2 regions of the Streptomyces sp. NPDC055099 genome follow, and region 1 is predicted to be linked to the other one. Evidence: riboswitches for the same ligand, from Rfam matches in the RefSeq annotation. Region 1 holds a riboswitch; the other holds the start of a gene.

Evidence for each region. A riboswitch is a leader RNA that binds a small molecule or an ion and turns the genes downstream of it on or off. The one in region 1 is predicted to bind glycine.
Region 2: another riboswitch for glycine. It lies ahead of gcvP (aminomethyl-transferring glycine dehydrogenase); the one in region 1 lies ahead of gcvT (glycine cleavage system aminomethyltransferase GcvT).

The regions. Positions count from the first base shown of each region.
Region 1 is NZ_JBSGUA010000015.1:37,251-51,760, reverse strand. Features, by position in the region: gene ACWFRU_RS31135 (thioesterase family protein) at 41-910, opposite strand; gene ACWFRU_RS31130 (trimeric intracellular cation channel family protein) at 983-1,651, opposite strand; gene ACWFRU_RS31125 (M1 family metallopeptidase) at 1,727-3,118, opposite strand; gene ACWFRU_RS31120 (ABC transporter ATP-binding protein) at 3,227-4,459, opposite strand; gene ACWFRU_RS31115 (ABC transporter ATP-binding protein) at 4,495-5,592, opposite strand; gene ACWFRU_RS31110 (ABC transporter permease) at 5,589-6,590, opposite strand; gene ACWFRU_RS31105 (ABC transporter substrate-binding protein) at 6,716-8,485, opposite strand; gene ACWFRU_RS31100 (ABC transporter permease) at 8,588-9,592, opposite strand; gene ACWFRU_RS31095 (enhanced serine sensitivity protein SseB C-terminal domain-containing protein) at 9,947-10,720, opposite strand; gene ACWFRU_RS31090 (enhanced serine sensitivity protein SseB) at 10,846-11,649, opposite strand; gene ACWFRU_RS31085 (AAA family ATPase) at 11,711-12,385, opposite strand; glycine riboswitch at 12,539-12,644, shown strand; glycine riboswitch at 12,645-12,755, shown strand; gene gcvT (glycine cleavage system aminomethyltransferase GcvT) at 12,792-13,925, shown strand; gene gcvH (glycine cleavage system protein GcvH) at 13,984-14,361, shown strand; gene glyA (serine hydroxymethyltransferase) at 14,392-14,510, shown strand, end outside.
Region 2 is NZ_JBSGUA010000006.1:2,679-17,188, forward strand. Features, by position in the region: gene ACWFRU_RS16830 (sugar phosphate nucleotidyltransferase) at 1-795, shown strand, start outside; gene ACWFRU_RS16835 (DUF881 domain-containing protein) at 885-1,784, shown strand; gene ACWFRU_RS16840 (small basic family protein) at 1,781-2,113, shown strand; gene ACWFRU_RS16845 (DUF881 domain-containing protein) at 2,119-2,997, shown strand; gene ACWFRU_RS16850 (FHA domain-containing protein) at 3,080-4,048, shown strand; gene ftsR (transcriptional regulator FtsR) at 4,091-4,834, shown strand; gene ACWFRU_RS16860 (bifunctional nuclease family protein) at 4,888-5,361, shown strand; gene ACWFRU_RS16865 (MerR family transcriptional regulator) at 5,532-6,167, shown strand; gene ACWFRU_RS16870 (DNA polymerase IV) at 6,205-7,626, shown strand; gene ACWFRU_RS16875 (PRC-barrel domain-containing protein) at 7,676-8,056, opposite strand; glycine riboswitch at 8,201-8,298, shown strand; gene gcvP (aminomethyl-transferring glycine dehydrogenase) at 8,496-11,381, shown strand; gene ACWFRU_RS16885 (DUF5999 family protein) at 11,480-11,671, opposite strand; gene ACWFRU_RS16890 (hypothetical protein) at 11,977-12,561, opposite strand; gene ACWFRU_RS16895 (glutamate--cysteine ligase) at 13,045-14,510, shown strand, end outside.

The DNA of each region.
Region 1 (14,510 bases):
GGTGGGATTGGGGAGAGCCCCGCAGGGACCCGCCCCGGCCTCAGCCCAACCGCACCCGCGCCAACTGCCGCGACTGGGCCACCAGGCGGTCCTCCGCGTCCCAGACCTCCGCGTCCTCCTCCAGGAAGCCCCCCGCGAGGTTCCGCGTGGTGATCGAGACCCGGAGAGGACCCGGCGCAGGCTTCGCCCGGACGTGGACCGTGAGTTCAACCGTCGGCACCCAGCCGGAGATCCCCAGCTCAAAGGCGGTCGGCGGCAACGCGTCCACCGCGAGCAGCAACGACAGCGGATCCGCGTCGCGGCCGTCCGCGAGGCCGAACCAGGCGCGCATCTCCCCCTTGCCGGAGGGCTGGCCGAGGGCCCACCCCAGGGTGGAGGGGTCCAGCTTCAGGAAGAGCCGGTCACTGATCGCGGAGCTGCCGGGCACCGGCCGGTGGTCCGGAGCGTCCTGGGGGCCGAAGCACTGCTCCAGCGGCGGCAGCGCCGGCGGCTTGGCCGTCGTACGGACGTCCTCGGGAAGGCCCGCCAGGTCTCCGTACGAGGCGAGCACACGGATGCGTTCGACCTCGCGCCCCTCCTCGTCGTACTGGAAGAGCGAGGCCTGCCCGGTCGACAGGGTGCGCCCGGCACGTGCCGTGTCCGTGCGGATCACGGCGGGCCCGGGGTGGGACGCCGTCAGGTAGTGCGCGGAGACCGTGAAGGGGTCCGGGTGCGGCAAGGCGTCCGCGAGCGCGCGGCCGAGGACCGCGAGGAGATAACCGCCGTTGACGGCGTTGATGATCGTCCAGCCCGCGGAGAGATCGATGTCGTAGACACCGGGCTCCCGCCGGGTGACCGCGGTGTCGCGGTCGAACTCGCTGTCGCCGATGCTCGCGGGCACCGCTGCCGGTATGGATGCTGCCTCTGCCATACCGGCAACGTACAACAAGTAATTACTGAGCGGTAGCTTTTTCTGTCGGGCCGCTCCCCTGACCCGCTTCCTCTAGCTCGCCTCCTCCACCTCGACCGCGGTGGACCGGCGGTGCCAGGCCCGGGGCGCCCGCCAGTGGTACCGCAGCGCGAGCAGCCGCAGGACGAAGGTCGTGATCACGGCGAGGCTGCTGGTGAAGGCGTTCACCATGTCGTAGTTGATGCAGAGCGCGACCATCGCGGATCCGACGATGGCGGGCACGGCGTACAGGTCACGGTCCCAGCGCACCAGGGAGGGCACCTCGTTGGCGATGATGTCGCGCAGCACGCCGCCGCCCACCGCGGTGGCGAGCCCCAGGGCCGCCGACGCGGTGAGGCCGAGGCCGTAGTCGTACGCCTTGGTCGTGCCGGTGACGCAGAAGAGGCCGAGGCCCGCGGCGTCGAAGACGTTCACCGCGAGCTGGGTGCGCTCCACCTCCGGGTGCAGGAAGAACACCAGGGCGGCCGCGAACAGCGGCGTGATGAAGTAGCCGAGGTCGACGAAGGCGGCGGGCGGCACCGCCCCGATGACCACGTCCCGGAAGATCCCCCCGCCCAGCGCGGTGACCTCGGCGAGCACGACGATCCCGAAGACGTCGAAGTTCTTGCGTACGGCGAGCAGGGCGCCGGAGATCGCGAAGACGAAGATCCCGACGATGTCGAGCGCGTGCTGGACGGAGGGACTGAACAGATCCTGGATCACGCGACATTCTTACCTGCCCGCCGTCACGGGCCTCACCAGGGCGGAGCCGCGCGGCGGCAGCGGCGCCCGCGGCGGTTACAGGGCGGGCTTGCCCTTCGTGAACAGCCACGTCTCGAACAGCGCGTCGAGCTGCTTGCCCGAGATCTTCTCGGCGAGCCGGATGAACTCGGCGGTGGTGGCGTTGCTGTAGCGCTGCTGCGCGGCCCAGGCCGGGAGCAGCTTGAAGAACGCCTTGTCACCGATGCGCTCACGCAGCACCTGCAGCGTCATGGCGCCGCGCTGGTAGACGGCGGAGGCGAACATCGTGTCGCGCTGCGGATCGCCGACGACGATCTGCCAGAAGGGCGCGTCGGCGGGGCGTGAGTTGTAGCCGGCGAGAAAGGCCTCGCGGGCGGTCTGGGTGCCCTTGTGCTCGCTCCACAGCCACTGGGAGTAGGTCGCGAAGCCTTCGTTGAGCCAGATGTCGTTCCACTTCGCGGGCGTGACGGAGTCGCCGAACCACTGGTGGGCGACCTCGTGGGCGATGGTCGACTCGCTGCGGATCGCGGAGTACACCGGCTTGGTCTGGGTCTCCAGGGAGAAGCCCGCCTGCGGCATGTCGTCGACGATCGCGCCGGTCTCCTCGAAGGGGTAGGGCCCGAAGATCTTCGACCAGTAGTCGGTGACCTCGGCCGTGACGCCGTACACGTCGACGTTGTTGCTGTTCTCCAGGACGGGGTCGATGGCGACGTAGATCGGGGTGCCGCCCGGGGTCCTGCCCTTCTTCACGTCGAACTTGCCGATGGTCGCGGTCGCGAGATACGTCGCCATGGGCTTGGACTCGCGCCAGTGGGCGACGGTCTGCCCGCCCTTGGTGTACCTGTCGACGAGCCGGCCGTTGGAGACGCCGGTCAGGCCCCTGGGGGCCTTGATGCGGATGTCGAAGGCGGCCTTGTCCGAGGGGTGGTCGCTGGCGGGGAACCAGGTCGAGGCGGCGTTGGGCTCGCAGGCGACGAAGACGCCGTCGGTGGTCTTCATCCAGCCGTAGTCGGAGCCGAAGACGATGGGGCCGCTCAGCGGCTCGGGCACGCCGCCGTAGGTGACGATCACGGTGAACGTCTTGTGCTTGCGCAGGTGGTCGCGGGGGCTGATGCGGATCTCGTCGCCGTCGCGGGTGAACTTCGCGCGTCTGCCGTTCACCTCGATCCTCGTCACCTCCAGTTTCTGGAGGTCGAGGTGGAAGGAGGAGAGGTTCTGGGTGGCGCGCGCGGTGATCGTGGTGCGGCCGTCGAGGCGGTCGGTGTCGGGGTTGTACCCCACGTCGAGGCCGTAGTGGCGTACGTCGAAACCGCCGTTGCCGAGCAGCGGGAAGTACGGGTCGCCGACGCCGGGCGAGCCGGGGTGCGGTGCGGGTGCGGCGGCGATCAAGCAGAAGGAGGCGGCGGCTGTGGCCAGTGCCCCCAGACGTGCCGAACGGGAGAGTGCCATGAGTCATCCCTTCGCGCGTGTTCCGGTGAGACGGACACGCAGACTCTGCACTCTCCCGTATGGGCGTGTACATGACCTGGTGACTGATTTTTACCAAGTCATCAGGCGCTACTTGTCAGTTGACCCCTGACCCTCGGACTCCGCTTCCGGAGCGTCCTTCGAGGCGGTCTCGGCGGTGCCCTTCGGGGCGGCCACGGCGGTTTCCGGCGCGACGGTCTTCTTCGGGGCCGCGGCCTCCTCGGCCGTCTCCTCCGCCTTGCTCACCACCGACACCACCTCGATCGCCTCCGTGGCGACCTGCAGCAGCTTGGTGTCGCCCGGCTGCTGGTCCTCGGCGTTCTCCGGGTGGTGGCACGCCACCTGGTGGCCGGAGGCGAGGGGGATCAGCGGCGGCTCCGTCTTCGCGCAGATCTCCGTGGCCTTCCAGCAGCGCGTGTGGAAACGGCAGCCGGTGGGCGGGTCGATCGGCGAGGGGACGTCACCGCGCAGCAGGATGCGCTCGCTCTTGACGCCGCGCCGCTTGGGATCGGGCACGGGCACCGCGGAGAGCAGCGCCTTGGTGTACGGGTGCATCGGCGTGGAGTAGAGGTCCTTGCGGTCCGCCAGCTCCACGATCTTGCCGAGGTACATCACCGCGATGCGGTCCGAGACGTGCCGGATGACCGAGAGGTCGTGCGCGATGATCACGTACGTGAGACCGAGCTCGTCCTGGAGGTCGTCCAGGAGGTTGACCACCTGGGCCTGGATGGACACGTCCAGGGCGGAGACGGGCTCGTCGGCCACGACCAGCTTCGGCCGCAGGGCCAGCGCACGCGCGATGCCGATGCGCTGACGCTGACCGCCGGAGAACTCGTGCGGGTAGCGGTTGTAGTGCTCGGGGCTGAGCCCCACCCGCTCCAGCATCTCCTGCACGGTCTGCTTCAGGCCGCCCTCGGGCTTGACGCCCTGCAGCTTGAACGGCGCACCGACGATCGTGCCGATGGTGTGCCGCGGGTTCAGCGACGAGTACGGGTCCTGGAAGATCATCTGCACGTCGCGGCGCAGCGGCCGCATCTTGCCGGTGCCCAGGTGCGTGATGTCCACGCCCTCGAACTCCACGCGGCCCGCGGTCGGTTCGAGCAGACGGGTGATCAGGCGGCCCATCGTCGACTTGCCGCAGCCCGACTCGCCCACGACGCCCAGCGTCTCACCGGGACGCACGTCGAAGCTGAGCCCGTCGACCGCCTGGACGGCCGCCACCTGGCGCTTCAGCAGCCCCTTCTTGATGGGGAAGTGCTTCACCAGGCCGTCGACCTTGAGCAGCGGCTCGACCGAGCTCTTCGCCTGCGCCGGGATCGTCATCTCCTGGCCCTTCGCCTGGTCTTTCGTGTCGTCTTTCACAGCTTCGGCGCAATCTCTTCGGTCCAGATCCTGGTGCGCTCGTCCTGCGACATGTGGCAGGCGGTGAAGTGCCCGGGCTCGACCTCACGCAGGTCGGGGCGCTCACGGCGGGTGATCTGGTCCTTGGGGATGTCGGCGTAGGGGCAGCGCGGGTTGAAGGCGCAGCCCGTCGGCAGGTTGATCAGGCTGGGCGGGGAGCCCTTGACCGGCACGAGACGGTCCGTCTCCTCGCGGTCGATGCGCGGCATCGACCCCAACAGGCCCCAGGTGTAGGGGTGCTGGGGCTCGTAGAAGACCTTCTCCGCGGTGCCGCGCTCGACACAGCGCCCGCCGTACATCACGAGCAGTTCGTCCGCCATCTCGGCGACCACGCCCAGGTCGTGCGTGATCATGATGACCGCGGAGCCGAACTCCTTCTGCAGATCGCGGATGAGGTCGAGGATCTGCGCCTGGACGGTGACGTCGAGGGCGGTCGTCGGCTCGTCCGCGATGAGCAGCTCGGGGTTGTTCACCAGGGCCATGGCGATCATGGCGCGCTGGCGCATGCCGCCCGAGAACTCGTGCGGGTAGCTGTCGACCCGCTTGTCCGGCTGGGGGATGCCCACCCGGTCGAGCATCTCGACGGCGCGCTTGCGGGCGGTCTTCTTGTCCACCTTGTGGTGGACCCGGTACGCCTCGGTGATCTGCTGCCCGATGGAGTAGTACGGGTGCAGCGCCGACAGCGGGTCCTGGAAGATCATCGCCATCTCGCGGCCACGCAGCTTGCGCACCACGTCCGGGTCCGCGCCGAGCAGTTCCGTGCCGTTCAGCCAGATCTCACCGGAGAGCTGCGGCTTGCGGCTGCCGTACTGGCCGGCGGTGTGCAGGCCGAGGATGCCCAGCGAGGTGACCGACTTGCCGGAGCCGGACTCGCCGACGATGCCGAGGGTCTTGCCCTTCTCCAGCTTGAAGCTGAGCCCGTCGACGGACTTGACCAGGCCGTCGTCGGTCGGGAAGTGCACCTTGAGGTCGCGGACTTCGAGGAAGGCGGTGGGGGCGACCGAATCGGCGACGGGTTCTCCGACCGCCGCTCCGGTCTTGTGCAGTTCGGTCATCCCAGCCTCACTCGCGGGTCAATGACGGCGTACAGAAGGTCGACGACGAGGTTGGCGAGGGCGATCGCTAGCGAAGCGCACAAGGTGACGCCGAGGATCACCGGCAGGTCCTTGTTGCTGATGGCCTTGACCGCCTCCAGACCGAGCCCCGGCAGGTTGAAGGTGGATTCGGTGAGGACGGCGCCGCCCATGAGCACACCGAGGTCCAGACCGAAGACGGTGAGGATGGGCGTCATGGCGGAGCGCAGCGCGTGCCTCCTGATGACGACGGCCTCGCCGAGCCCCTTGGCGCGCGCGGTGCGGATGTAGTCCTCACCGAGCACTTCCAGCATGGTGGCGCGGGTGAGTCGCGCGTACATGGCGGCGTTGAGGAACGCGAGCACGATCCACGGAAGGATCAGGGTCTCGAACCAGATGTTGATCGGGTCTTCCGTGGTGAGGGTGTCCTCGATCTCCACCCAGCCGAGGGTGTGGACGAAGAGCCCCATCGCGATCATGCCGGTGAAGAAGACGGGCAGCGAGACGCCGGCGAGGGCGGTGATCATCGCCGTGCGGTCCCAGATGGTGCCGCGCTTGAGCGCGGAGAGCACACCGGTGGCGACACCGGCGACCAGCCACAGCACACACGCGCCGGCGGCGAGCGCGGCGGTGACGGGCAGGGCGTCCTTGAGGGTCTCCCAGACAGGTGCCTCGGTACGGAAGGAGTATCCGAAGCACGGGGCCGGGCAGTGGGTCACGTCGGTCCCGTTGGCGTAGTCACGCCCCATCGGGATGCCCTTGACGAAGTCCCAGAACTGGACGAGCAGTGGGTCGTCGAGTCCCAGTTTGATCCGGATGCCCGCGAGCTGCTCGGCACCGGACGACTTTCCGGCGAAGAGGACGGCGATGTCCTGTCCCGCCCACTTGGGCAGCATGAAGAAGACGGTGAAGGTCGCGAGCAGTACGACCAGCACCATGATGACAACGGCGATCAGGCGCCGGATGAGATAAGCAAGCACTGTGCGCGGCCCGGCGGTGGCCGGGACCCCCTTGTGAGGAGTCCCGGCCACCGCCCGGGGCCATCACCTGCCCTTCGGACTGGCGGGATTCGGCGGTGGGACGGCCTTACGGCGACTGACTGCTACTACTTCGCGTCGTTCACACCGAGCGAGACGTAGTCGTAGCGACCGCTGTACGCGGCGGACGAGTAGACGTTGGTCACTCGCGAGGAACGCCAGCTGATGTTCTTCTCGTAGAGGAACGGCATCCAGTAGGCCTTGTCGACGATCTCGTGGGCCAGGTCGGTGTAGATCTCACCGGCCTTGTCGGGGTCGACCGTGGCGATCGCGTCGTCGAAGAACTTGTCGATCTTCGGGTCGTCGATCTGCGACTCGTTGTAGTTGCCGTTCTCGTTGATGAAGCGGCTGTCGAACAGCGGCTGGGCGTAGCCCTGGCCGGTCGGGAAGTCAGGACCCCAGCCCGCCATCGTCATGCCGATGCCGCGCTTCTTCACGACCGCGGGGGAACCGGTGATGCTGGAGGAGTCGGCGCCGTCGATCTGGTCGACCTCGGCGTTGATGCCGACCTTCTTCAGCTGCTCCTGGAGCGCCGTGGCGGCGTCCACCTCGCCCGGCTGGTTGGTGCGCGCCGAGACCTTGGTCGAGAAGCCGCCCGGCTTGCCGCACTTCTTGAGCTCGGCCTTGGCCTTGGCGACGTCCGGCTTGCCCTTGCGCTCGGCGATGCCGTACGGGTCGTAGTCGTCGTGGCCCTTGATGGCCTTCGGGAAGACGCTGGTGGCGATCTCACCGGCGGCGACCGGGCCGCCTCGGGTCTTCTGCAGGCCCGCGAAGTCCGTGGCGTAGAAGACGGCCTTGCGGCAGGCCTCGTTGTCGAACGGCTTCGTCTTGGTCACCAGGGCGACGTAACGGACGAAGTCCGTCTGCATGTTGTCGACGTTGCCCTTGTGGTCCTGAATGGCGGTGGTACGACCCGACTGGGTCATGCCGGTGCCATTCATGTCGATGTCGTAGTCGCCTTCCATCAGGCGCTTGTCGTTCTCTTCGAGGTTCGCCGAGATGGTGACCTGGATCTTGTCCGGCAGCGCGGGACGGACCGGGTCGGACGACTTCTTCCAGTTATTGTTGCGGACCAGCGTGATGCTCTTGCCGGCGCTGTAGTTCTGGAACTTGTACGGGCCGGAGGAGAACGGGCGCTGGGTGTACTTGGCGCCGGTGTCCTCGGACTGCTTCACCGGGGTGCCCGACGGCATCGCGAGCATCTGCTCGAAGTCGCCGTTCTTCTTGGGCAGCTTGAAGATGATGGTCTTGTCGTCCGGCGTCTCGATCGCCTTCAGACCGAGCTTGTCCTTCGACTTGTCCTCGTAGGGGCCCTTGTACTCGCCCTTCGGGTCAAGCGTCGACTTCAGGTAGCCGGGACCGCCGGTGATGACCTTGGTCGCCCAGATGCGCTCGATGCCGTACTTGATGTCCTTGGAGGTCAGCGCCGAGCCGTCCTCCCAGGTGAGACCGTCACGCAGCTTGTACGTGTAGGTCTTGCCGTCGTCGCTGATCTTCGCCGTGGACTCGGCGAGGTCGGGGACGAGCTTGTTGGACGCGGCACCCGGCTTGGTGTCGTACGTGATCAGCGTGCGGGTGTAGAACCGCATGAAGTCCCACGTCATGCCGTAGTAGGCACGCTGCGGGTCGGCCGAGTCCAGGTCCTGCTTGGCGATGAACTTGAGCGTTCCGCCCTTCTTCGCCGACTTGTTCGCGACCTTGCCGATCGCCGCGTTGTAGCCGGCGCCCTTGCTGTCGTCGTCGTCGCTGCCGCCGCCGCACGCCGTGGTGGTCACCAGCGCCGCCACGACGAGGGCCGCGCCTGCGGTCAACCGTCGTTTAGAGGAACCTGTGGGCATTTCTCGCATCCTCCGAGATTCGCGGTCCCAGGCTTTGACTGCCTTGAGAACCATGGGAAGAGCCACCTGACGCTGCGGCAGGGGCAAGCCAGTTGGAGCTGTTTACCGAGTTCCCTTGGGGTCCAGGGCGTCGCGCAGCCCATCACCGAAGAGGTTGAAGGCAAGCACGGTCACGAAGATCGCCAGGCCGGGGAAGACCATGAACATCGGATCGTGCTCGTACGTCGCGAGGGCGTCCCGGAGCATGCCGCCCCAGGAGGCCGTCGGCGGCCGTACACCTGCGCCGAGGAAGCTGAGCGCCGCTTCGGTGAGGATGTTGGTGGGGATCATCAGGGTCGCGTACACCGTGATCGGTGCGATCAGGTTCGGCAGCAACTCACGGAAGAGGATGTGCCGTTGACCGCCGCCGAGGCTGCGGGCCGCCTCCACGTACTCGCGTTCGCGCAGGCTGAGGGTCTGGCCGCGGACGATGCGCCCGACGTAGGGCCAGCCGAAGAAGCCGATCACCAGGATCAGGACGGCGATGCGGACCCCGCTGCCGGTGAGGCCGAGCAGGTCGTCGGGGAGGACCGAGACCAGGGAGATCACGAAGAGCAACTGCGGGAAGGCGAGCAGCACGTCCATGACACGGCTGATCGTCGCGTCGACCCAGCCCCCGAAGTAACCGGCGATGATGCCGAAGAAGGTGCCGAGCGCCACGGCCACCACGGCGGCGAGGAACGCCACCAGGAGCGAGATGCGGGCTCCGTAGACGATGCGGCTGAAGACGTCGCGGCCCTTGTTGGGCTCTACTCCGAAGAGGAAGTCCCAACTCATGCCGCCGAACGCGCCCTTGGGCAGGTTCGTCAGGTCTTCCAGCTCTTCCTGATGAAACTCGTTGGGCGGGTGGCCCAGCAGGGAGACGATCAGGGGTGCGAAGACGGCGACAAAGACCAGGACGAGCACGGTGATGCCGCCGGCCAGAGCGACCCTGTCCCGCTTCAAGCGGTTCCAGGCGATCTGCTTGAGGGACCGCCCCTCGACCTTCTTCACCCCTGCATCAGCTGCGGGAGCGACGTCCGCTGTCGGGTCCGCGTCCGCAGGTGTGTCATGCAATGGTGCCGTCATCGTGGCAGGGACCCCTCTCAACCGGTGGTGACCGGCCCGCACTTGCCGCTGTAGCGACGTGATCAGTCCGTCGTACACAGGGGCGAAGCGCCCCTGGTGCGGGAGTCTTCATCGGGGTCGCGATCTGTTACCAGCCTTGACGGTGAATGGATGCGCAACCGTGATGCTGATCGAGGTGTTCCGTTATCCGGACGCACGTGAACGAGGGTCGAACACGGGGCAGTTGGGTCGCAAGGTGCCACGGGAGCCCATAGGCCCCCTCCACCATCAGAACGGACATCGTGACGGTCAGGGCAGGTATACGAGCCGCGGTGGCCGGTTCAAGGCCCTCTCGGGGAGGGGCGCGGCGCCGGTTCAGTACTGCGCGGGGTAGCCGTAACCGCCCGCGGGCGCCGGTGCGGGCTGGGCCTCGCGGTCGTAGAAGGGGCGCGCGTTGGCACGCAGCCACATGGCCACCGGGTCGTACTGGTCGGACATCGCGACCGTCGACACGGGCAGGCCGTCGGGGACCGCGGCGATCGACTGCTGCATCATCGTGCGCACCCCGTCGACCGACGCCGGCGAGGTGTCGTACACATCGAGACCGATGGCCAGATACGGGGCGCCGAGCGCGGGCTGCACCCAGGCGCGGCGCAGCGAGCGGACCGCGGGGGTGCGGTGGGCGTTCTGCGTGAGCAGGGCGTAGAACTGGGGGATCTCGATGGCCGGTTCGGTGAGCCTGAGCGGCCCCGCGGGCAGCAGGTCGAGGCCCGAGGCGATGCGCCGCAGGTCGAGCCAGGGGATGCCGACACCGCCGCCGGGCGCGTGGGGGTTCAGCCAGAGGCCGTAGTGGTCGGGGAAGAGGGTGCGGGCGATGTCGAGACCGCCGACCACCTCGTACGAGCGGTTCCAGCCACTGGCGGAGAGCTCCTGGGCCGAGGTCACGCACGGGGCGTAACCCAGGCCCTCGACCTCCATGTTCCCGTACTGGGCGTCGGGGGATCCGGCCTGGCCGTGCCAGAGCAGCATCCACACCTGGTCGGCGGCGAGCGCCCGCAGGAGCGCCTCGTAGGCGTCATAGCGCCCCGGCGTCACCTGGCGCAGCATGTGCTCGACCTGCCCGGCCGCAGCCGTGCCCGACGCACTCACCCTTAACCGCCCCTTCGCGATGACCCGCTGACCCGGTGGAACTCCGGCTCATGAAACCAGCTTATGCGGCGATCCTGACACCGACTTGACGTACGGCACCCTCACACACGTACCTGCACATGTCCTTACACATGTCCGTGCTCGTGTCCCGGTGTCCGGACGAAGAAGGTCCTGACGCGCTCGCGCATCCAGTCGGCGACCGGGTCCTGGGCCACGTCGAGCAGCACCAGGTTCACCGGCCAGGCCACCGGGGACTGCCCCAGTGCGCGGCCCAGGGCTTCCATCGGGAGCTCGCGCTCGTTGCCCTCCCAGGAGGTCAGTTCGACGCCGACGAACAGTGCGGGGTCACCGCCCTCGACGCTGGCCAGGCAGCGGCGGGCGCTCAGGACGACGCCGGTGGCCTCGAACTCGCGGGCGGCGGCGGACAGGAAGTCGACCGGGTCCTCCTGCCAGTCCGGTTCGAAGAGGCGTACGCGGCCGCCGGTCGCGGGGCCGTCCAGCGGGGTGCGCCCGGCGCGGCAGAGTTCGGCGACGGCGGGCGGCGGCAGCGGCACACCGACCGTGCCGTCCGGGTTGACCGCGATGCCCAGCTGCGGGGGCAGGCCGCGCGCGAACTCCACGGCGGGCGCCACGGTGCAGCCCATGCGCCCGCCGGTGGCCTGGTGGAACTGCTGCTCGGAGCTGAAGACGGGGACATAGGCCTGGCCGTCGATCTCCAGCGTGGGCAGGTCGAGGGTGCCGCTGTCCGGGCCCCCGCCGTTCGGCAGCGGGACCCAGACGTGGCTGCGGCCGAGCACCTCGACGATGCGGGCCCCCGCGGACGCCCGGGGCGCTCCGGGGGTGCCCAGGGATGCCGCGAGCACCTCTTCGAGTTCGTTGCCCGGCCATCCTCCGTAGGGATGGGCGTGCGCCTGCGCCGGAATGTCCATCTCTTCTAACCCCTGATCGGTCCCGCTCTGCCTGCGGCACGACCCTAACGCGGCGGGCGGCTCAGTCCCCGAAGCCGATCCCCCGCAGCACCCCGGCCGCCGTCCGGTCCAGAAGCACCGCCGAGCCGCAGCCGCGCGGCAGGTCGCCGCGCTCGGCGGCGCCGACGAGCCGGCCGACCGTCCTGCGGTGGCGCGCGAAGGCGTACCGCGACACGCCGCGCCCGCGCGCGAGCTGCCCCTCTATGGCGGTGTCCGGCGGCACGTCGAGCAGCAGCAGGTGCAGGGTGGTGCCGCGCCGCGCGGCCTCGCGGGCCAGCCAGCGGCGCACCCAGGCCTGGGTGCCGCAGTCGTGCACCACGACGCCCTCGCCGGAGCGCAGGGCCTTGCGCAGGCCCGCGTAGTGCGCGATGCGGACCAGCGGGCGGTACACCGCGTACGGCAGGAGGCTCGGCATGCGCCGGGCCCAGCGGTCGCGGGTGTCCTGCGAGTCGATGCGGGGGCCGGCGACGGCTCTGCGCATCAGCGTGGACTTGCCGCTGCCCGGCAGCCCGGAGACGACGATCAGATCGCCCTCGCCGAACGTGAGCCGGTACGGGCTGTGGCCGGTCCGCTGCCGCAGGTCGCGGACGACGGCCGCCGGCAGGGGGCCGCAGCTCTCCCTGGTGGGGGCGGCGGCCTGTTTGGGCAGGGCCACCCCTGTGTTGGTCGCGTAGACACTCGTCCTGCGCACCGTGATCGGCCTCCCCTTAGCGGTCACGTACCTGCTTCCCGCAGCTTCCCCGGCAAGTGTAAAGAGAAGGTAATGCGGCACAACAGCATTACTGGACTGGCACTGCCTTGTGACGCAGGCGCGTGCAATGATGTGCGCGCAAACTCCATACAGGCCGTTTGAATCCGCGCGGGAGAGTTCCCGGTGACCGTCGCACGACGCACCGGGGCGCCGAAGGAGCAAGTCCCTCCCTTGAATCTCTCAGGCCCCGTACCGCGCGGGCGAGGCACATCTGAAAAGCGGGCCGCCTGCGCGGCTCCACCCAAGGTGCAAGTCATGACCCTCATACGTACGGGTCGTGGTGAACCTCTCAGGTTCCGATGACAGATGGGGAGGATCGACCTCGCCCGTCATGCCCCTGGGAGTTCCACGAATGAGTACTGCCCCCCGTCTGACCGCACTCGATGCCGTGCATCGTGCGCTCGGCGCGACCATGACCGACTTCGCGGGCTGGGACATGCCGCTGCGGTACGCGAGCGAGCGCGACGAGCACAACGCCGTGCGCACCAAGGCCGGTCTCTTCGACCTCTCCCACATGGGCGAGATCACGGTCCGGGGGCCCGAGGCCGTGGACCTCCTGAACTTCGCGCTCGTCGGCAACATCGGCTCCATCGGTGTCGGCCGCGCCCGCTACACGATGATCTGTGCCGAGGACGGCGGCATCCTGGACGACCTGATCGTCTACCGGCTCGGCAAGCCCGAGACCCCCGAGTACATGGTGGTCGCCAACGCCTCGAACGCCCAGGTCGTGCTCGACGCGCTGACCGCCCGCGCCGAGGGCTTCGACGCCGAGGTCCGCGACGACCGTGACGCGTACGCCCTGCTCGCCGTCCAGGGTCCCGAGTCCCCCGGCATCCTGAAGTCACTCACGGATGCCGACCTGGACGGCCTCAAGTACTACGCGGGCCTGCCCGGCACGGTCGCGGGCGTGCCCGCGCTGATCGCCCGCACGGGCTACACGGGCGAGGACGGCTTCGAGCTGTTCGTCGCGCCCGGCGACGCCGAGAAGCTGTGGAACGCGCTCATGGAGGCCGGCGAGCCCGCGGGCCTGGTCCCCGCCGGTCTCTCCTGCCGCGACACGCTGCGTCTTGAGGCGGGCATGCCGCTGTACGGGCACGAGCTGACCGCGGAGCTGACGCCCTTCGACGCGGGCCTCGGCCGGGTCGTCAAGTTCGAGAAGACCTCGCAGTCCGACACCTTCGTGGGGCGCGCGGCGCTCGCGGCCGCCGCGGAGCGCGCCGAGGCCGCTCCCCCGCGCAAGCTGGTCGGTCTGATCGCTTCAGGCCGCCGCGTCCCGCGCGCGGGCTTCTCCGTGGTCGCCGACGGCAAGGTCATCGGCGAGGTCACCTCGGGTGCACCGTCCCCCACGCTGGGCAAGCCGATCGCCATCGCGTATGTCGACGCGGCGCACGCCACCCCCGGCAGTGAGGGTGTCGGCGTGGACATCCGGGGCACGCACGAGCCGTACGAGGTCGTGGCGCTGCCGTTCTACAAGCGCCAGAAGTGACACCCCGCACAACAGCCTCGTCCATCAGCACTCCCCCGCGTACAGGAGAATTCAGGTCATGAGCAACCCCCAGCAGCTGCGTTACAGCAAGGAGCACGAGTGGCTCTCGGCCGTCGAGGACGGTGTGGCGACCGTCGGCATCACGGAGCACGCGGCCAACGCGCTCGGTGACGTCGTCTACGCCGACCTGCCCGAGGCCGGTGCCGCGGTGACCGCGGGCGAGACGTGCGGCGAGCTCGAGTCGACCAAGTCCGTCAGCGACCTCTACTCGCCGGTCACCGGCGAGGTCGTCGAGTCGAACCAGGACGTCGTGGAAGACCCGTCGCTCGTCAACTCCGCCCCGTTCGAGGGTGGTTGGCTCTTCAAGGTGCGCGTCTCGGAGGAGCCGAAGGACCTGCTCTCCGCGGACGAGTACACCGAGTTCTCCGGCAGCTGAAGCCCCCCGAAGACCCTTAGGGACCACCTGATGTCGCTTCTCAACACCCCTCTCCACGAGCTGGACCCGGACGTCGCCGCCGCCGTCGACGCCGAGCTCCACCGTCAGCAGTCCACCCTGGAAATGATCGCCTCGGAGAACTTCGCTCC
Region 2 (14,510 bases), on a different contig from region 1:
AGCCTTCTGGGGCGGCTCGGCGTCGACGCCCTGACCATCAACCCGGGGCTCGACGAGTCGCGTCCGACCGAGACCCATGAGGCCCGCAGGTCGGGCCTGGTGCGACTGGGCGAGATCGTGGCGTCGTCGCGTGCCGACTTCGGTGTGCGCTTCGACCCGGTCGGTGAGCGGCTCTCGCTCGTCGACGAGAAGGGGCGGATCATCGAGGACGACCGGGCGCTTCTCGTGATGCTCGACCTGGTCGCCGCGGAGCGCCGCAGCGGTCGGGTCGCGCTGCCGGTCACGACGACGCGCATCGGCGAGCAGGTGGCCGCGTACCACGGGACGCAGGTGGACTGGACGACCACGTCGCCCGACGATCTGACGCGCGTGGGTCGTGACGAGTCGACCATCTTCGGTGGCGACGGCCGGGCCGGGTTCATCATTCCCGAGTTCAGCAGCGTCTTCGACGGTACGGCCGCTTTCGTGCGGCTCATCGGCCTGGTGGCGCGTACGCAGCTCACGCTGAGCCAGATCGACGCGCGTATCCCGCGCGCCCATGTGCTGCGGCGTGATCTCGCGACGCCGTGGGCGGTCAAGGGACTCGTGATGCGGACCGTGGTGGAGGCCGCGGGGGAGCGTTCGGTGGACACCACCGACGGCGTGCGGGTCGTGGAGTCCGACGGACGGTGGGTGCTGGTGCTGCCCGACCCGGCGGAGGCCGTCACCCATCTGTGGGCCGAGGGGCCCGACGACGCGTCGGCCCAGGCGTTGCTCGACGAGTGGTCCGCCGTGGTGGACAGCGCCGGTCGCTGACCGAAGGCTCCGGCCGGACGGCACCCTTGCGGGGTGCCGTCCGGCCGACCGGTGGGGCCATTCGGAGGTAGCGCCCGCGACGTGCGACGATGTGCGGCATGCCGCAGCAGCCCCCCGTTCGGAGCACCCCCTCGCGCCCCCGGCGTCCGGACGCCTCCATGTCGCTGCTGAACACGGTCATGGACCACAGTCTGGACGAGGGGTACGCCGAGGCGGCTGCCCGCAAGAAGGCCGCCGGTGCCGGTGGCGTGCCACGTCCCTTGCGGGCGAAACTCGGTCTGGCCCTCGGTCTTGTGCTCGCGGCCCTGGTGGTGACGGTGGGTGCCGCGCAGGCGCGGATAGCGGCTCCGGTCGTCGCCAAGGAGCGCGCGGAGCTCATCGACCGGATCGAGTCGGCGACCTCGGACGCCGACGAGCTCGAAGGGGACGTCGAGACGCTCCGCGACGACGTGGGCGAGCGGCAGCGTGAGGCGCTGAAGAAACACGGGGGCAGCCAGGGCGAGTTGGTGTCCCTGCTCTCCGGTGCCACCAAGGTCCATGGGACCGGTGTGAAGCTTGTGGTGGACGACGCCAAGGAAGCCGACCAGGGCGGGGGCGGGCCGCGCGAGAGCGCGGGGTTCTCCGACACCGGTCGGGTCCGCGACCGTGACATGCAACGGGTCGTCAACGGCCTGTGGCAGTCCGGCGCGGAGGCGATCGCCATCAACGACCAGCGGCTGACGGCGCTGTCGGCGATCAGGGCCGCGGGGGACGCGATACTGGTCGACAACAAGCCGCTGGTGCCGCCGTATACGGTTCTTGCCGTAGGCGACGGGCAGCGTCTGAGCACGAGATTCCAGAACAGTCGCGACGGTCAGTATCTGCATGCTCTGCAGGAGAACTTCGGCGTCCGGACCAGCATTTCCGTCCACGATGACGTCCGACTGCCGGCAGCACCGAGTGTGACCGTACGTACAGCAGAGCCGAAGGCAGGAAAGGGCACATCGTGATCGCCGTACTGGGCCTCGTCGTGGGAGTCGTGGCCGGATTGTTGGTCCGGCCCGAGGTTCCGGCCGTGGTCGAGCCGTACCTTCCGATCGCCGTGGTGGCGGCACTCGACGCGGTGTTCGGAGGCCTGCGGGCGATGCTCGACGGCATCTTCGACGACAAGGTCTTCGTGGTGTCGTTCCTCTCGAACGTGGTCGTGGCGGCCCTGATCGTGTTCCTCGGCGACAAGTTGGGCGTGGGCGCCCAGCTCTCCACCGGTGTCGTGGTGGTGCTCGGCATCCGGATCTTCTCCAACGCCGCCGCCATCCGCCGACACGTCTTCAGGGCGTGACGCGGATGGGTACGGAGGAGACGCCCGGGGGCGACAACCGGAGCAGGGAGCTGCCCGCCGAGGTGCGCAGCGTGCCCGCGGAGCCCGGGGACGGCGCGGCGCCCGAGCGGGACGAGCCGCAGGACGCGCGACGTGACGAGCCGCAGGACGGGAAGGCGCCGCTCAGCGGCCGGCAGCGGCTGGCCCAGGGGCTGTGGCCGCCTCGCGTCACGCGCCCGCAACTCATCGTGGCCCTGCTGCTGTTCGTGCTGGGGCTCGGTCTCGCCATCCAGGTGCGCTCCAACAACGACAGCAGTGCGCTGCGCGGGGCACGTCAGGAAGATCTCGTACGCATCCTCGATGAACTCGATGACCGTACACAGCGTCTGGAAGGTGAGAAGCAGCGTCTCGAGGACCAGCGCACCGGGCTGGAGAACAGCTCGGACCAGGCCGAGGAGGCCCGCAAGCAGACTGTCGAGAAGGAGCGTCAACTCGGCATTCTGGCGGGCACCGTGGCGGCGCAGGGTCCTGGAATCACGCTGACCATCGATGACAAGAAGGGGTCGGTCAAGGCGGACATGCTGCTTGACGCCATCCAGGAGTTGCGTGCCGCGGGGGCCGAGGCCATCCAGATCAATGATGTACGCGTAGTGGCCAGCACCTATCTTTCGGATACGGACAGTGGTGGTGTCCGGGTGGACGGCCGCAAGGTCGGCAAGCCCTACCGGTTCAAGGTGATCGGCAAGCCGCAGGACCTCGAGCCGGCGCTGAACATCCCAGGTGGAGTGGTGCAGACTCTGGAGAAGGAGCAGGCCACCGCCACCGTGACGCGAGCGGAGAAGATCGTGGTGGACGCCTTGCGAGCGGCGAAGCGGCCTGACTACGCTCGGTCGTCGTCCCAGTGAGGCGGGGGCGCATGGGGGCCGCCGGTCAAGGGCATGAGGTTGCGGGGGGTCGGCGCACTGTAAGCGTGGTGCGTGGTGGAAACTGTTTGGTGGATACGGACGTTGTGAGGATGTCTGTGCTGCCGATGTACGCCGGTGTGTGCAATCAGGGTTCGTCCTGCCCCACGGGCGGGTCTGTTTCGGTCAAGGGGAATCGCCCGTGAAGTTGTTTGCGAAGTTGTTCGGCAAGAGCGCACGTGAGGACAGTGGCAATCCCGCCACGGCCCGGCACCGTGCCCCGCGCCATGGAGATGCCGAGGAGCAGGGCGCCGAGCGCCCGATGTTCCGTGACCAGGTCGGTGGGCCAGGCGGTGACATTTCGGGCGCGCAGGGCGCGTCGTCTGTTGACCCTGCCGGTCCGGGCCGCATAGGTTTCGGAGAACCGTCAACCTCAAGTACGGGTGGAGGGTTTACCCCCGATCCGTACGCATCGAATGCCCCCGCGGGGCAGCCGCGGCAGGAGGATCCGTCCATGGCCCTGGTGTGTACGAGGTGCGGGAACCGCAACGCCGAGGCGAGCCGGTTCTGCTCCAACTGCGGCGCGCCGCTGCGGGCCGGGGCGGCGCCGGAGCGTCCGTCCGAGACGACCTCGACGATCTCCATCTCTGGCCTGGAGGCCTACGACGCGGAGGTGACGGGGCAGACCGCCTCGCCCGCCCTCTCGCCGGAGGCCCAGGCCGCCGTAGACGCACTGCCGCTCGGTTCCGCGCTCCTGGTGGTGCGCCGTGGGCCGAACTCGGGCAGCCGCTTCCTTCTGGACGGCGAGCTGACCACGGCGGGGCGCCACCCGCAGAGCGACATCTTCCTGGACGACGTGACCGTCTCGCGCCGTCACGTGGAGTTCCGTCGTCTCGGGGACGGTTCCTTCACCGTCGCCGACGTGGGCAGCCTCAACGGCACGTACGTCAACCGGGAGCGCATCGACTCGGTCGCGCTGTCGAACGGCGACGAGGTGCAGATCGGCAAGTACCGGCTGGTCTTCTACGCGAGCCAGCGGGGCATCGGCATCTGATCCTCCCCCGGACGTCGTCCGGGGGGACCCCCAGGAAGGTCCATGCTTCAAACACCGAGGGGCGGTGCCGGGAACGGCACCGCCGCCGAGGACCATCGGAAGATGAGCATCGGCGCGGTGCTGAACGCGCTGCGTGACGAGTTTCCCGAGGTCACGATCTCCAAGATCCGGTTCCTGGAGGCGGAGGGGCTCATCGAGCCGGAGCGCACGCCCTCTGGCTACCGCAAATTCAGCCCCCAGGACGTCGAGCGGCTCGGTCACGTCCTGAGGATGCAGAGGGACCACTATCTGCCGCTCAAGGTGATCCGGGAGCACCTTGACGCCCTGGAGCGCGGAGAGCGGGTCTCTGTGCCCTCTCTGGGGCAGCCGCGCGAGCCCGGTGACGCCTGGGGCGTGAGTGACGCCGTGGAGCCCACTGCCGCCCGTGTGGGCCGTGCGGAGCTCCTGGCAGCCGCCGAGATCGACGCGGAGCAGCTCGCCGACTGGGAGACGTACGGGCTCATCGTGCCCTTGCCGGACGGTGGTTACGACGCGGAGGCCGTGACGGTCGCCGCGCTCGTCGTCGAACTTGGGCGATTCGGTATCGAACCCAGGCATCTGCGCGCCGTGAAAACGGCGGCCGAACGCGAGGCCGGTCTGGTCGACCAGGTCGTCGCGCCGCTGCGCCGGCACCGCAATCCGCAGACCAGGGCCCATGCGGAAGCCCGTACGAAGGAACTCGCCGGGCTGACCGGAAAGCTGCATTCTGCACTGGTACAGACGGCGCTCGGGGTCCGGTTGCCCTGACTCAGGGGGTGCCCGACTACCCAAACCGGCCGGGCACGTCCTAGGGTTGCTGTGTGAACGAGCTCGACGTCGTAGGTGTCCGGGTGGAAATGCCCTCCAACCAACCGATCGTGCTCCTGCGTGAAGTGGGAGGCGATCGATACCTCCCCATCTGGATCGGACCAGGGGAGGCGACCGCGATCGCCTTCGCACAGCAGGGGATGGCGCCCGCACGGCCGCTGACCCACGACCTGTTCAAGGACGTGCTGGAGGCGGTGGGTCAGGAGCTCACCGAGGTGCGCATCACGGACCTCCGGGAAGGTGTCTTCTACGCGGAGCTGGTCTTCGCCAGTGGAGTCGAGGTGAGCGCCCGGCCGTCCGACGCCATAGCGCTCGCGCTCCGTACGGGAACGCCGATCTACGGCAGCGACGGAGTCCTCGACGACGCGGGCATCGCCATTCCGGACGAGCAGGAGGACGAGGTGGAGAAGTTCCGCGAGTTCCTCGACCAGATCTCTCCCGAGGACTTCGGCACCAACAGCCAATAGGCCGTCGCTTCCGAGGGCCCGGCCGGCCATCCGGCTAGCCTTTCCCGGCAGTGCGGGACAGCAAACCACTCTTAGGGTGATTATCACTCGGCGTGCCGAGTGTGGCGATCGTTGACGAGCCCCTGGTGACTGCCTACCGTCGTGAAGGCAGGTCAAGGACGGAGGTCGGCGTGAGAAGCAGCGGCGACGGTGCGGCGATGGGTGGGCCGTATCCGCTTCACACCAGCACTGCCGGTCCCTCTCCGCAGAGGCCGATGGTGGTTCAGGGGAGCGTTCAGGGGAGCGGGGACGCCACGTCCGGACAGTCCGAACAGGAACAGATCGGTTACCGGGGTCCCACCGCGTGTGCGGCCGCCGGGATCACCTACCGACAGCTCGACTACTGGGCCCGTACGGGCCTCGTCGAGCCCAGTGTGCGGTCCGCGGGCGGTTCGGGGACCCAGCGGCTCTACAGCTTCCGGGACGTCGTCGTCCTGAAGATCGTGCGGCGCTTCCTCGACACGGGTGTGTCCCTGCAGAACATCCGGACCACGGTCCAGCATCTGCGTGACCGCGGTTTCAAGGATCTGGAGCGGATGACGCTCATGAGCGACGGCGCGACGGTCTACGAGTGCACGTCGCCCGACGAGGTCCACGACCTGCTCCAGGGCGGCCAGGGCATCTTCGGGATCGCCGTGGGCGTCGTGTGGCGGGACGTGGAGGCGGCGCTCTCGCAGCTGCACGGGGAGCGGATCGACACCGGCGAGACGCTGGTGCGCCAGAACCCCGCCGATGAGCTCGCGAGGCGGCGCAACAGGGCCGTGTGAGGCCGCGTTGTCAGTGGCGTAAGGCAGCATCAGAGATGTGAGAACCGCGCCCACGATCCTGCATCTCGACATGGATGCCTTCTACGCGTCCGCAGAGCAGGCCGCGAAGCCGAGTCTGCGCGGGAAAGCCGTGGTCGTGGGCGGGCTGGGGCCGCGGGGCGTGGTGGCCACGGCCTCGTACGAGGCGCGGAAGTTCGGTGTGCACTCGGCGATGCCGATGGGGCAGGCGCGGCGCCTGGCGCCCAATGCCGCCTATCTGGTGCCCCGCTTCGGGCTCTACCGCGAGATCAGCGACCAGGTGATGACGCTGCTGCGGGAGCTGTCGCCGCTGGTGGAGCCGCTCAGCCTGGATGAGGCCTTCGTCGACCTGGAGGCCGGCGGGGTGGCCGACGACCGGGCGTCCGCGCTGGAGGTGGGCGAGCGGCTGCGCGCGGACATCAAGGCGGTGACGGGGCTCGCGGGGTCGGTCGGGCTCGCCGCGTCCAAGATGCTGGCGAAGATCGCCTCGGAGGAGGCCAAGCCCGACGGGCTGCGGCTGATAGTGCCGGGCACCGAGCGGGACCTGCTCGCCCCGATGCCGGTGCGGACGCTGCCCGGCGTCGGTCCTGCCACCGGGGACCATCTGCGGCGGGGCGGGATCACGACCGTGGGGGAGATCGCGGAGGCGGGCGAGGACGAGCTCGTGCGGCTCCTGGGGAAGTCGCACGGCAGCGCGCTGTACGCGATGGCGCTGGCGCGGGACGAGCGGCCCGTGGTGGCAGAGCGGGAATCCAAGTCGGTCAGTGTCGAGGACACGTACGACGTGGACATCCATGACCGGGTACGGGTCAGGGGCGAGGTCGCGCGGCTCGCCGAGCGCTGTGTGGAGCGGCTGCGGGCGGCCGGGCACTCGGGGCGGACCATCGTCCTGAAGGTGCGGCGGTTCGACTTCTCTACGCTGACGCGCTCCGAGACGCTGCGTGGGCCCACGGACGACCACGGGGTGGTGCGGGAGGCCGCCGCGCGGCTCCTGGAGTCCGTGGACACCACCGGAGGGGTGCGGCTCCTGGGAGTGGGCGTCACGGGGCTCGCGGACTACACGCAGGAGGACCTCTTCGCGCAAGCGCAGGCCCAGGCGGAGGCCGAGGCGCGGGCCGAGGCCACGGAGGCACCGGAGACGCAGCAGGAGACGGAGGAGGAGCGGGGCGGGGAGGCCGTGGCGCAGCCCATGGCCGAGGCGGGGGTGGAGCCGGCCGTTCCGGCCGAGCGGCGGTGGGCCGCGGGGCACGACGTGCGGCATGCCGAGTACGGGTACGGCTGGGTGCAGGGCAGTGGCCTGGGGCGGGTCACGGTGCGCTTCGAGACGCCCGAGTCGACCATGCCGGGGCGGGTGCGGACGTTCCGTACGGATGATCCGGCGCTCGAGCCCGCGGAGCCGTTGCCCCTGGTGGCGGCTCCCGGGGCGGTGGAGCCGCGGTGACGCCGGGGGCGCCTGTCCCGCCGGGGTCACCTGGGCTGCCGCGCGGGTGTCAGGGTTTCTCCTGCCCCGCGATGTTGCCGAAGTCCTTGTCCGGTGGTGGTGTGGACGGCGGAGGCGTGATGTCCAGGCCGTAATGGTGGTAGAGCTGCAGTTCCTGTTCGGGGGAGAGGTGGCGGCCCACGCCGAAATCGGGGGCGTCCTTGATCAGTGAGCGCTCGAAGGGGATGTGCAGGGTGCCGTCGCTCCTGAGCTCGCTCGGTTCCAGGGGGACGAAGGTGTCCCGGCTGAACAGGCCCGTGCGTATGGCGGCCCACTCCGGGGCGCCGGTCGCGTCGTCGAGATAGACCTCGTCGATCGTGCCGATCTTGGCCCCGTTCCGGTCGAACGCCTTCCGGCCGATCAAATTGCGCGGATCGATGTCGGTCTGCACGGGCCCTCCAACTGGTCGAGGCTTGTCGAAGTGGGGCGTAACTCATCCTCGTTCGTTCGCAATCACTACGAAAGAGCACTTCGGGGCAGGTGGCCACTCGAGGGAACGGTCACGGTCCTCGCTGGTAGGCTGGCGCTTGGCTGCTGACCCCGTGCGGGAGAGCTCTCCGGTCGAGACACCGGAGGCGCCGAAGGAGCAACTCCTCCCCGGAATCTCTCAGGCCCCTGTACCGCACGGACGAGGTCACTCTGGAAAGTAGGGCGGGCGTCGGGCGGGCACGTCCGGTCCCCTTCCTCACCGACGGTGAAAGCCGGTACGGCGCCTCTCGCGGGGCACGGACCGGTGAAACTCTCAGGTTGAGATGACAGAGGGGGAGGCCGTCCGGGTACCCGCGCCGTGGTGCCCCTCGCAGGTCGCGTCAGACCAGGAGGCCTCCGCAATGACCGCCACACCTCGTATCCCGCTCTCCCAGCTCGAACAGGGCATTCCCTTCGAGCAGCGGCACATCGGTCCCGATGTGGAAGCACGGGCCAAGATGCTCGCGCAGGTCGGGTACGGCTCGCTCGACGAGCTCACCGCGGCCGCCGTGCCGGATGTGATCAAGAACGCCGAGGCGCTGAACCTGCCCGGGGCGCGCACCGAGGCCGAGGTGCTCGCCGAGCTGCGCTCCCTCGCCGACCGTAACCAGGTCCTCGATTCCATGATCGGGCTCGGTTACTACGGGACCTTCACGCCGCCGGTGATCCTGCGGAACGTGATGGAGAACCCCGCGTGGTACACCGCTTACACGCCGTACCAGCCCGAGATCTCCCAGGGCCGCCTCGAGGCGCTGCTCAACTTCCAGACCGTCGTCGCCGAGCTGACGGGGCTGCCCACCTCCGGCGCCTCGCTGCTCGACGAGGGGACCGCGGCCGCCGAGGCCATGGCGCTGTCGCGGCGCATGGGCAAGGTCAAGGACGGTGTCTTCCTCGTCGACGCCGACGCGTTGCCGCAGACCATCGCCGTGATCCAGACGCGTGCCGAGCCGACCGGTGTCGAGGTCGTCGTCGCCGATCTGAGCGAGGGCATCCCGGCCGAGGTCGCCGAGCGCGGTGTCGTCGGCGTGCTGATCCAGTACCCCGGCGCCTCGGGTGCCGTACGCGACATAAAGCCGCTCATCGAGCAGGCCCACGAGCTCGGCGCCATCGTCTCCGTCGCCGCCGACCTGCTGGCCCTGACGCTGCTGACCTCGCCCGGTGAGCTCGGCGCCGACATCGCCGTCGGCACGACGCAGCGCTTCGGCGTCCCGATGGGCTTCGGCGGCCCGCACGCCGGTTACATGGCGGTGCGCGAGAAGTTCGCGCGCAGCCTGCCGGGGCGGCTCGTCGGCGTCTCCGTGGACGCGGACGGCAACAAGGCCTACCGGCTCGCGCTGCAGACGCGTGAGCAGCACATCCGCCGCGAGAAGGCCACCAGCAACATCTGCACCGCTCAGGTGCTGCTCGCCGTGATGGCCGGAATGTACGCCGTCTATCACGGGCCGGAGGGACTCAAGGCCATCGCGCGGCGTACCCACCGCTACGCGACCGTGCTGGCCGCGGGGCTCACCGCGGGCGGGGTCGAGGTCGTGCACGGCGCGTACTTCGACACGCTGACCGTGCGGGTGCCCGGCAGGGCCGAGGCGCTCGTCGCGGCGGCCCGCGAGGGTGGCGTCAACATCCACCAGGTCGACGCCGACCACGTCTCCCTGGCCTGCGACGAGACCACCACGCGCAAGCAACTGACCGCGATCTGGGGCGCGTTCGGGGTCGAGGCCGACATCGAGGCGCTCGACGCCCGGACCGAGGACTCGCTCCCCGCGGAGCTGCTGCGCGGCGACGAGTACCTCACGCACCCCGTCTTCCACCAGTACCGCTCCGAGACCGCCATGCTGCGTTACCTGCGCAAGCTGGCCGACCGCGACTACGCGCTCGACCGCGGCATGATCCCGCTGGGCTCCTGCACCATGAAGCTCAACGCGACCACCGAGATGGAGCCAGTCACCTGGCCCGAGTTCGGACAGCTGCACCCCTTCGCGCCCGCCCAGCAGGCGCAGGGCTATCTGACGCTCATCCGTGAGCTGGAGGAGCGGCTCGCCGAGGTCACCGGGTACGACAAGGTCTCGCTGCAGCCCAACGCCGGTTCGCAGGGCGAGCTCGCCGGACTGCTCGCCGTGCGCGGCTACCACCGCGCCAACGGCGACGAGCAGCGCACCGTCTGCCTCATCCCGTCGTCCGCGCACGGCACCAACGCCGCGAGCGCCGTGATGGCCGGCATGAAGGTCGTCGTCGTGAAGACCAGCGACGACGGCGAGATCGACGTCGAGGACCTGCGCGCCAAGATCGAGAAGCACCGCGACGAACTGTCCGTGCTCATGATCACCTACCCGTCCACGCACGGTGTCTTCGAGGAGCACGTCGCCGACATCTGCGCCCAGGTGCACGAGGCGGGCGGCCAGGTCTACGTCGACGGGGCGAACCTCAACGCCCTGGTGGGCCTCGCCCAGCCCGGCAAGTTCGGCGGCGACGTCTCGCACCTGAACCTGCACAAGACCTTCTGCATCCCGCACGGCGGCGGTGGCCCCGGCGTCGGCCCGGTCGGTGTGCGCGAGCACCTCGCGCCGTACCTGCCCAACCACCCGCTGCAGCCCGCCGCGGGACCCGAGACCGGCGTCGGTCCGATCTCCGCGGCGCCGTGGGGCTCGGCCGGAATCCTGCCGATCTCCTGGGCGTACGTACGCCTCATGGGCGGTGAGGGGCTCAAGCGCGCCACGCAGGTCGCGGTGCTCTCCGCGAACTACATCGCCAAGCGTCTCGAGCCGCACTACCCGGTGCTCTACACCGGCCCCGGCGGGCTCGTCGCGCACGAGTGCATCATCGATCTGCGCCCGCTGAGCAAGGCGACCGGTGTCAGCGTCGACGACATCGCCAAGCGGCTCATCGACTACGGCTTCCACGCGCCGACCATGTCGTTCCCGGTCGCGGGGACGCTGATGATCGAGCCGACCGAGAGCGAGGACCTGGTCGAGATCGACCGGTTCTGCGAGGCGATGATCAGCATTCGCGCGGAGATCGAGAAGGTCGGCGGCGACTGGCCCGCCGATGACAACCCGCTGCGCAACGCCCCGCACACCGCGGCGGCGCTCGGCGGTGAGTGGGAGCACGCGTACAGCCGCGAGGAGGCCGTGTTCCCGGCCGGCGTGGTGGCCGCCGACAAGTACTGGCCGCCGGTGCGCCGCATCGACCAGGCGTACGGCGACCGGAACCTGGTCTGCTCCTGCCCGCCGCTGGATGCGTACGAGGACTGATATCGGGGCCTCGAACATGCGTGGGGGCCGGTCCGGAGGTTTGTCTCTCCGGGTCGGCCCCTTTGTTGTCCTTTTGCCCGTGCCGTGCTGCCGTCGCTTCAGGCCGCGGTCACCAGCGGTCGATGCGGCGCGATGATCTGGCCGTCCGGCAGCAGCTCACCGGTGTCCTCGAAGAGGAGGACGCCGTTGCACAGCAGGCTCCAGCCCTGCTCCGGGTGGCTCGCCATGAGGAGCGCGGCTTCCCGGTCTGCGGAGTCGGCTGTCGGGCACGGTGGTTGGTGCTGGCACATGGATGGGTTCTTTCGCTGTGATGTGATGGCTGTGACGTCTGCCTTGCGGCTCGATGCGGTGTTCATAACCGCCCCCCGTTGAGTCGGTCCGTTCCCAGTGTTGCCCTACGGGCGTCAATCCGCAGGGATTTGGCGGCAGCGCTCCTTACTGCTTAATGACGTATCACCCGCCCGGACGGTTCAGCCCAACTGCACTGTCTCTTCGGGTGGTTCGGGGTGGTCATACCGGGCTAGTCCGTATGGGCACCCCACGCGCCGAGCCCCGCGGCCTGGGCGGCGGCGGGGCACGGAGACGTACGGCGAGGTCAGGCGGGCGAGCCGAGCAGCGGTGCCGGCGTCATGCGGTGCGTGAGGACCTTCAGGAGCTCCGTGGCGCGGTGCGGGTGGTGCGCCGCGATGCCCGGGGGCGCGGGCGCGAGGGGCACGAGGACGTCCGAGGGCGCGAGAGGACCGTCCGCGCCGTCCGCGGTGCAGTCGCCGTGCAACCAGAGTGTCAGCATGTAAAGCTCGGGTACGGACAACAGTCGTGGTTGGTACGGCATTGGCATCGCTTCGGCATGACGGAGGGCGCGTTCCGTGGACGCTATGTACGGACCTTCGAAGAAGTGCGAGAAGGTCCACCCGTCAGGCGTCAGCATCGTGTCCGCCGCGGCGACGGCTCGCTCGCCCGTGCGGATCAAGAAGCGCCACCCCGCGAGCCGGGTGGGTGCGGTGCCCGCCGGGGTGATCCGGTCAAGTACGTGGACGGGCAACGGGAGTTCGGGGCTGACGGGTCCCTGCACGGCACGCAGGGACGGGGTGCGGGCTTCGCGTACGGCGGTGGGTGAACCGAGTGCCGCGAGGACGCTGCGCAGGGCGGGCGCGGGAGCCGGGGGGACTTGCAGCGGCATGATGGGTCGCCTCTCTCATTCGACAGGCACAGTGGAACGAGGACAGGTGCGGACGTCGCTGTCTGCTCCGGGGTCAGAGGGGCGGGGGCTGGGGACCGCGAGCGCCAACTCTCTGCCTCGTTCGCGGAGTTTATACGACACGTGTTCAGGCAGTGTTTCGTCTAACCGCACCCGATATTGCCTGCAAGGCGTTATCCGGTCGCCATTTTGCGGACTTTAACCCGATTCTGGAAGAGTCCGGACGTTTGACCTCGGCCGCTTTCCCCGCAGCGGTCGGCCGATTCTCGTCGGTGTTTTTCACCAGGCGTCGATGCGAGGATTCCCCGGCGCACCCCATGCCCGGTGAATGTGCCGCTCGGACTTGGCGTCGAGCGTACTGGGCCAGGGGCATGTGCGGGGCGTTATCGATCACATTGCAGGGCATCATCCACCGAGACACCGCGGCCGGATCATTGGCTGCCCATCCGAGGAGGGGACGCTTCGATGGGGGAGAAGGTCGTAGCAGGAACGTTTGATCTGGCCGAGCGGCGCCGGTACAGGGACAAGCTCAAGGAGTGTCTGACGGGGCTGCGGAGGCTGTTGGACGAGGAGCGGTTCGACCGGCCCAAGAATCTGATGGGCGTGGAGATCGAACTGAATCTCGCGGGGCCCGACGGCATGCCGAGAATGCTGAATGCCGAAGTTCTCGAACGGATCGCGAGCCGGGACTTCCAGACGGAACTCGGAATGTTCAATCTTGAAGTCAATATCGCACCGCACCGATTGGGCGGACGTGTTCTCGACCGACTTGCCGAAGAGCTGCGCACCGGCCTCGCCTATGCCCACCGAAAAGCGAACGAGGTGAACGCCGGCATCGTGATGATCGGCATTCTGCCGACACTCGCACACCACGACCTGGTCTCGGGAAACCTTTCCGACGTCGACCGTTACGCGCTCCTCAACGACCAGATCGTCGCCGCGCGCGGCGAGGAATTCGTCCTGGACATCCAGGGCGTGGAGCGGCTCACCTGCACGTCCGCCTCGATCGCGCCCGAAGCGGCGTGCACCTCGGTGCAGTTGCACCTCCAGGTCACCCCGGGCAGGTTCGCCGACGTGTGGAACGCGGCCCAGGCCGTCGCCGCGGCGCAGGTCGCCGTCGGCGCCAACGCGCCGTTCCTGTTCGGCCGTGAGCTGTGGCGCGAGTCGCGGCCCCCGCTGTTCCTGCAGTCCACCGACACCCGCCCGCCCGAACTGCAGGCGCAGGGGGTGCGGCCGCGGACCTGGTTCGGCGAGCGCTGGATCAGCGACGCGTACGAGCTCTTCGAGGAGAACCTGCGCTACTTCCCCGCGCTGCTTCCCCTCGTGGACGACGAGGACCCGCTGGCCGTGCTCGACGACGGCCGGGTGCCGCAGCTCGCCGAACTCGTCCTGCACAACGGCACCGTGTACCGCTGGAACCGCCCCGTGTACGGCATCGCGGGCGGCGTCCCGCACCTGCGGGTGGAGAACCGTGTCCTGCCCGCCGGCCCCACCGTCACCGACGTCATCGCCAACGCCGCCTTCTACTACGGCGTCGTACGCGCCCTCGCCGAGGAACCCCGGCCCGTGTGGACCCGGCTGCCCTTCGACGCCGCCGCCCGCAACTTCGACACCGCGTGCCGCGACGGCATCGAGGCCCGGCTGCAGTGGCCGCGGCGGGGCAGGTCGGGCGGGCTCGTGGAGCTGCCGGCGGTCGCCCTCGTACGCGACGAGCTGTTGCCGCTGGCCGCGGCCGGGCTTGACGCGTGGGGCGTGGAGCCCGCGGACCGGGACTTCTACCTCGGCGTCATCGAGGAGCGGTGCAGGCGCCGGGTCAACGGCGCGTCCTGGCAGGCGGCCACCTACCACCAGGCCCTGGAGACCGGGCTCGAACGCGAGGCCGCCCTCGCCGCGACCACCCGGCGCTACGCCGAGCTGATGCACGCGGGCGA